2 regions of the Bacillus sp. AK031 genome follow, and region 1 is predicted to be linked to the other one. Evidence: a T-box and tRNA genes for the amino acid it is inferred to sense, from the RefSeq annotation. Region 1 holds a T-box; the other holds one or more tRNA genes.

Region 1 (3,370 bases):
TCGCTGGAGATACTCCAGGTGTATCTGAGAAAGAAGCACAAAGCAAAATGGGTGAAGGCCCGCAAATCATCCTTTATGATGCATCCATGGTATCTCACAAAGGATTGCGCGATTTCGTAACAGACGTAGCTGACGAAAACAACATCCCTTACCAGTTTGATTCAATCGCTGGCGGCGGAACGGATTCCGGAGCAATCCACCTGACTGCCAACGGTGTTCCTGCACTTTCTATCACGATTGCAACTCGCTACATCCACTCACATGCAGCGATGCTTCACCGTGATGACTACGAAAATGCAGTTAAATTAATCACTGAAGTAATCAAGCGTCTGGATAAAGACACAGTTGCTAAAATTACTTTTGAATAAGATTGAATGAAGGAGATCCTTAAAGGGTCTCCTTTTCTTATGAGGTAAGCATTCAATGAGGTTTGATGCTTGTGGTGGTCGTCCTGTTAAAAATGAGGGTTGGGTGCATAATCCAAACCAAAAGCGGATGCACTAAGCACCCGCTTTTCTTATTGCTTCAATCCTTCTTCAATGGTTTCCAGCAGCATTTTTTGCTCCTGAGGATCAGCGTGATTCCAAAATACTTCCATCAAGACACCAAGGCCTGGAAGTGTTTTTTCTTCTCCTCCTTGGATAGCATCAACAATCGTATCTTTTAACTGGTCCTGGTTATTTCCTGATACATTATGGATAATCGCATTTCGTAAATTTAAGCCCATCTTAAACGCTCCTTTACCCTGTTAGTAATGTTTTCATGGATATCTTCTCCTCTGTTGACGTTTATTATGTATAGAATCTGAGGTATAATGTAAATTCGAGAATGGATGGACTTTATTGCCCATTTTCTTTCAATACTTTTATTAAGGAGCCATTTCCTGTGAAATATGTTCAATCTGCGAAAAATCCGCAAGTAAAGCAATGGAAGAAGCTGCATACGAAAAAAGAACGTGACCGTTCTGGTACATATATTGTTGAAGGTTTTCATCTTGTCGAAGAAGCACTTAAGGTGAAAAATGTTGTAAAAGAGATACTGGTGAAAGAAGGAGTCGACCTCCCTTCATCCTGGGATATGGATGATACAGCGATCACCATGATTTCTGAGGATGCAGCTAAAGCTGTAGCTGCAACTGAAACGAGCCAAGGGGTCTTCGCTGTCTGCACTCAGCCGCAAGATTCGGATGTCCAATTAAAAGGAAAAACATTTTTACTGCTGGATGAAGTCCAGGACCCAGGAAACCTGGGTACCATTATCCGTACGGCTGACGCAGCAGGCATTGACACTGTCATCCTCGGTGAAGGGTCGGCCGATTTGTATAATCCAAAAGTTCTCCGCTCAGCCCAGGGAAGCCATTTTCATCTGCCCGTATTAAAAGGGAATCTATCTGACTGGATTTCCCTGCTTAAGACTGAAGGAATTCCCGTATATGGAACAGCACTTGAGAATAGTACTGAATATCATAATGTACCAAGTTCCGATTCTTTTGCCTTGATACTTGGAAATGAAGGCAAGGGTGTATCAGAATCAATCCTGAAATCGACCGACCGCAACCTGTATGTTCCTATTTATGGACAGAGCGAGTCGTTGAATGTCGCCATCGCAGCAGGCATTTTAATGTATCATCTAAAAAAGGCGCAGTAATTTTAGAAAAAGGTTTGAAATCCATTCCAATGTTTTCTATAATGAATGCACATATGTAAAAAACAATGACAGAGAAAAGTAGCTTGTTGTAACCATTGCAGGGAAAGAGTGCCTAGACTGAGAGCATTCTTATGGACAGCAAAGCGAAGTTCACCTCTTGAGTTGGCATCGGGACCGTTTCATGTTGAAACCGAAAGATGCCCCGGCGAAAAGCCGTTATCCCAATGAAGAGAACACAGGTGCATTGCGCCGTGTTTTAATAAGGGTGGTACCGCGACGATAACCTCGTCCCTTGATTGGGATGAGGTTTTTTTGTTGTTATCAATAAATTACCAATGAATTGAAGGAGGCCGTTTTGCATGGAAGCAAAATTAAAGCAGTTGCAAGAGGAAGCTCTAGGAAAAATCGAAGCTGCCGAAGGACTTAAAGAGCTTAATGATGTCCGTGTCGCTTATCTCGGAAAAAAAGGACCCATTACAGAAGTGTTGAGAGGAATGGGAAAACTGTCCGCAGAAGAACGTCCTAAGATGGGTGCGTTGGCAAATGAAGTGCGTGCAGCCATAACTGAACGTCTTGAAGAAAAAAATGAAAAGCTTGAGAAGGAAGCTGTCAACAAGAAGCTTGCGTCTGAAACAATCGATGTAACACTTCCAGGCAGACCAGTGAGAAAGGGAAGCAAACATCCTCTTACACAGATTGTTGAAGAAATTGAAGATTTGTTCATCGGAATGGGATACAGCATTGCCGAGGGTCCCGAAGTTGAAACAGATTTCTATAATTTCGAGGCATTGAACCTTCCAAAAGGACATCCGGCAAGAGATATGCAGGACTCTTTCTATATCACAGAAGATATTTTGCTGAGAACCCATACATCCCCTGTCCAGGCAAGAACAATGGAAAAGCATGAAGGCAAAGGGCCAGTGAAAGTTATTTGTCCGGGCAAGGTTTACCGCCGTGACAATGATGATGCGACGCATTCTCATCAGTTCATGCAAATTGAAGGCCTTGTGGTCGGTGAAAACATCCGTATGAGTGACCTGAAGGGTACATTGCAGGTATTCGCCAAGAAAATGTTTGGTGAAGACAGGGAAATCCGTTTGCGCCCAAGCTTCTTCCCGTTTACAGAGCCGTCAGTGGAGATGGACATTACATGTAAGATTTGCGGCGGTGAAGGATGCAGCGTATGTAAAGGCACCGGCTGGATTGAAATCCTTGGAGGAGGAATGGTCCATCCAAACGTATTGGAAATGTCAGGGTTCGATTCGAAAAAATATACAGGGTTTGCATTCGGAATGGGGCCGGAGCGTATCGCCATGCTGAAATATGGAATTGATGATATCCGCCACTTCTATACAGATGACATCCGTTTCTTAAAACAATTCCAAACTCAAGAATAAAAGGCTTAAGGAGGCAGAAAAATGTTTGTTTCATATAAATGGCTGCAGGATTACGTCGATCTTTCCGGCGTGGCCCCTGAAGAGCTGGCTGAAAAGATCACCCGCAGCGGAATCGAAGTAGAAGGTGTGGAAGTGATTGGCAAGGAAATCAAAAATGTAGTGGTTGGGCATGTCCTGGAATGTGAACCTCATCCTGATGCTGACAAATTGAATGTGTGCCAGGTTGATGTAGGTGAAGATGAGCCGGTTCAAATCATCTGCGGTGCACCAAATGTAGCCAAAGGTCAAAAGGTTCCTGCGGCTAAAGTAGGTGCGGTATTACCGGG
Region 2 (3,370 bases), 240 kb from region 1:
AGATGATCAGGTAGATAGGTCTGAGGTGGAAGCGTGGCGACACGTGCAGCTGACAGATACTAATCGATCGAGGACTTAACCACAATTATAGCGAAACTCGGAATACTTTCTTTTCTTCATAACTTTATCTAGTTTTGAGTGAATAATTTTTTTCAAAAAACACTTGAAAAAAATAAATAACTCGTTATAATAATACTTGTCCTTAAAAAGACAATGTCTGGTGATTAAGGCGAAGAGGTCACACCCGTTCCCATGCCGAACACGGAAGTTAAGCTCTTCAGCGCCGATGGTAGTTGGGGGATCTCCCCCTGTGAGAGTAGGACGTCGCCAGGCTTTATAATGGAGGATTAGCTCAGCTGGGAGAGCATCTGCCTTACAAGCAGAGGGTCGGCGGTTCGATCCCGTCATCCTCCACCATGATTTTTTTACGAAGCGAAGCGGAGTTAAAAAATATACCAAAAAGTAACATTGAAATCAGATTTAAAACCTAGTATAATTGTTCCTTGTGAGACAAAAACACCTGCCGGTGTAGCTCAACTGGTAGAGCAACTGACTTGTAATCAGTAGGTTGGGGGTTCAAGTCCTCTTGCCGGCACCACTTTTAATTAGTACGAGCCATTAGCTCAGTTGGTAGAGCATCTGACTTTTAATCAGAGGGTCGAAGGTTCGAGTCCTTCATGGCTCACCATAGTTTTTTGCACTGCAAAATAACTATCATTATGCGGGTGTGGCGGAATTGGCAGACGCACCAGACTTAGGATCTGGCGCCGCAAGGCGTGGGGGTTCAAGTCCCTTCACCCGCACCATATTGCGGAAGTAGTTCAGTGGTAGAACACCACCTTGCCAAGGTGGGGGTCGCGGGTTCGAATCCCGTCTTCCGCTCCATATGAGTTCCTGCCGGGGTGGCGGAACTGGCAGACGCACAGGACTTAAAATCCTGCGGTAGGTGACTACCGTACCGGTTCGATTCCGGTCCTCGGCACCAGAGATTTTATCATATGCGCCCGTAGCTCAATTGGATAGAGCGTTTGACTACGGATCAAAAGGTTAGGGGTTCGACTCCTCTCGGGCGCGCCATATTAACACATTGCGGGGAGTAGCTCAGCTTGGTAGAGCACTTGGTTTGGGACCAAGGGGTCGCAGGTTCAAATCCTGTCTTCCCGACCACTTCAAAATTAACATTATGGGGCCTTAGCTCAGCTGGGAGAGCGCCTGCTTTGCACGCAGGAGGTCAGCGGTTCGATCCCGCTAGGCTCCACTTGGTTTTTTTACGAAACTTAGTAGATAAACTTCTGAAAATGTCGCGCAGCGTAGCGAAGCAATGAAAACTTTTGTGAAACTGGAAGCGATACACTTTCAATATCATGGCGGTGTAGCTCAGCTGGCTAGAGCGTACGGTTCATACCCGTGAGGTCGGGGGTTCGATCCCCTCCGCCGCTACTTTACGGACCTTTAGCTCAGTTGGTTAGAGCAGACGGCTCATAACCGTCCGGTCGCAGGTTCGAGTCCTGCAAGGTCCACCATTATTATTGATTCATACGGAGGAATACCCAAGTCCGGCTGAAGGGATCGGTCTTGAAAACCGACAGGGGTGTTAAAGCCCGCGGGGGTTCGAATCCCTCTTCCTCCGCCATATTTCCTTTTTATCGTCGCGGGATGGAGCAGTTCGGTAGCTCGTCGGGCTCATAACCCGAAGGTCGCAGGTTCAAATCCTGCTCCCGCAATACAATTTTCTGGCGTCAATCCTAAATATTTACCTTTTCCTTTTAAAGGATAGATATTTTGACTGGCGTCAAAATTAATGAAGTTTATTTTGCCAAAAGCAAAAAACTTGGTCCGGTAGTTCAGTTGGTTAGAATGCCTGCCTGTCACGCAGGAGGTCGCGGGTTCGAGTCCCGTCCGGACCGCCATTTTTATACAATTTATCTTAGTTCAAACTAAGAGGGTTTCGCTAAAGGTTGGATATTTTGACTATCGTCAAAAATCCCAGAAGACGCTGACAAAGTGATTTGCAGCTTAGCGGAAGCCGAAACCATTATGGCTCAGTAGCTCAGTTGGTAGAGCAATGGACTGAAAATCCATGTGTCGGCGGTTCGATTCCGTCCTGAGCCACCATTTTAATTTTAATATAGTAACTTATGGCGATTGTGGCGAAGTGGTTAACGCATCGGATTGTGGTTCCGACATTCGTGGGTTCGATTCCCATCAGTCGCCCCATTAAGTTTTGCGGGTGTAGTTTAGTGGTAAAACCTCAGCCTTCCAAGCTGATGATGAGGGTTCGATTCCCTTCACCCGCTCCATGGGCCTATAGCTCAGCTGGTTAGAGCGCACGCCTGATAAGCGTGAGGTCGGTGGTTCGAGTCCACTTAGGCCCACCATGGTATTATTCCGCAGTAGCTCAGTGGTAGAGCTATCGGCTGTTAACCGATCGGTCGCAGGTTCGAGTCCTGCCTGCGGAGCCATTCACACGGAGAAGTACTCAAGTGGCTGAAGAGGCGCCCCTGCTAAGGGTGTAGGTCGGGCAACTGGCGCGAGGGTTCAAATCCCTCCTTCTCCGCCATCTCAATACGGCCCATTGGTCAAGCGGTTAAGACACCGCCCTTTCACGGCGGTAACACGGGTTCGAATCCCGTATGGGTCATTACTTAAAAGACTATCTAAGTAGATAGTCTTTTTTTTGTGCTATAAAATAGTTTATTTCCTACTGGCCTACTTTATTGTTGTAAAAATGGAGTGAGACCAACAAGTTGAAATCAATATGCCGTTATAGCGGTCTAAAGATATCCATAATTACTGGAGCCAGTGTCTCAATAAAAATTTCTCTGACACTTCAAATTCTCTAGAAGCAAATTTAGGACAAATAGAGTCCCTAAGAGTGCCTAAAGACATATAGACCTAGCCACCAGAAGCTAATTGTCACCTAAGAGCGCTCTAAAGACATATAGAAGCAGCCAGCAGAAATTAAGTGTCCCTAAGAGCGCTCTAAAGACATATAGAAGCAGTCATCAGAAATTAAGTGTCCCTAAGAGCGCCCTAAAGACATATAGAAGCAGTCACCAGAAACTAAGTGTCCCTAAGAGCGCTCTAAAGACATATAGCATCAGGAACAAGAAACTAAATGTTTCTAAAAGCGCTCTAAAGACATATAGAACCAGGGCCCAGAAGCTAAGTGTCCCTAAGAGCGCTCTAAGGACATATAGCATCAGGAACTAGAAACTAAGTGTCCCTAGGAGCGCTCTAAGGACATATAGCATCAGGAACTAGAAACTAAGTGTCCCTAAAAGTGTTCAAAGAACATATAGAATGCAGCAACCATAAGTTAAGTGTCTATAAAGGCTTAAAGACAAAAAATAGATTAATCTATCCTCTT

The links. A T-box is a leader RNA that pairs with one kind of tRNA and senses whether it is charged. The one in region 1 lies ahead of pheS (phenylalanine--tRNA ligase subunit alpha), so its partner is inferred to be a tRNA-Phe.
Region 2: it encodes a tRNA-Phe, which carries the amino acid that the T-box ahead of pheS (phenylalanine--tRNA ligase subunit alpha) is inferred to sense. The anticodon was not compared.

Annotation. Positions count from the first base shown of each region.
Region 1 covers NZ_CP096424.1:1,049,609-1,052,978, forward strand. Annotated here, with positions in the region: gene M1E09_RS05235 (M42 family metallopeptidase) at 1-368, shown strand, start outside; gene sspI (small acid-soluble spore protein SspI) at 518-727, opposite strand; gene M1E09_RS05245 (TrmH family RNA methyltransferase) at 886-1,647, shown strand; T-box leader at 1,704-1,943, shown strand; gene pheS (phenylalanine--tRNA ligase subunit alpha) at 2,007-3,044, shown strand; gene pheT (phenylalanine--tRNA ligase subunit beta) at 3,066-3,370, shown strand, end outside.
Region 2 covers NZ_CP096424.1:804,940-808,309, forward strand. Annotated here, with positions in the region: rRNA gene M1E09_RS03845 (23S ribosomal RNA) at 1-83, shown strand, start outside; rRNA gene rrf (5S ribosomal RNA) at 217-333, shown strand; tRNA gene M1E09_RS03855 (tRNA-Val) at 342-417, shown strand; tRNA gene M1E09_RS03860 (tRNA-Thr) at 523-598, shown strand; tRNA gene M1E09_RS03865 (tRNA-Lys) at 613-688, shown strand; tRNA gene M1E09_RS03870 (tRNA-Leu) at 722-806, shown strand; tRNA gene M1E09_RS03875 (tRNA-Gly) at 811-885, shown strand; tRNA gene M1E09_RS03880 (tRNA-Leu) at 897-985, shown strand; tRNA gene M1E09_RS03885 (tRNA-Arg) at 1,001-1,077, shown strand; tRNA gene M1E09_RS03890 (tRNA-Pro) at 1,091-1,167, shown strand; tRNA gene M1E09_RS03895 (tRNA-Ala) at 1,186-1,258, shown strand; tRNA gene M1E09_RS03900 (tRNA-Met) at 1,367-1,440, shown strand; tRNA gene M1E09_RS03905 (tRNA-Ile) at 1,447-1,523, shown strand; tRNA gene M1E09_RS03910 (tRNA-Ser) at 1,541-1,633, shown strand; tRNA gene M1E09_RS03915 (tRNA-Met) at 1,651-1,724, shown strand; tRNA gene M1E09_RS03920 (tRNA-Asp) at 1,834-1,910, shown strand; tRNA gene M1E09_RS03925 (tRNA-Phe) at 2,040-2,115, shown strand; tRNA gene M1E09_RS03930 (tRNA-His) at 2,142-2,217, shown strand; tRNA gene M1E09_RS03935 (tRNA-Gly) at 2,227-2,300, shown strand; tRNA gene M1E09_RS03940 (tRNA-Ile) at 2,302-2,378, shown strand; tRNA gene M1E09_RS03945 (tRNA-Asn) at 2,388-2,462, shown strand; tRNA gene M1E09_RS03950 (tRNA-Ser) at 2,470-2,560, shown strand; tRNA gene M1E09_RS03955 (tRNA-Glu) at 2,570-2,641, shown strand.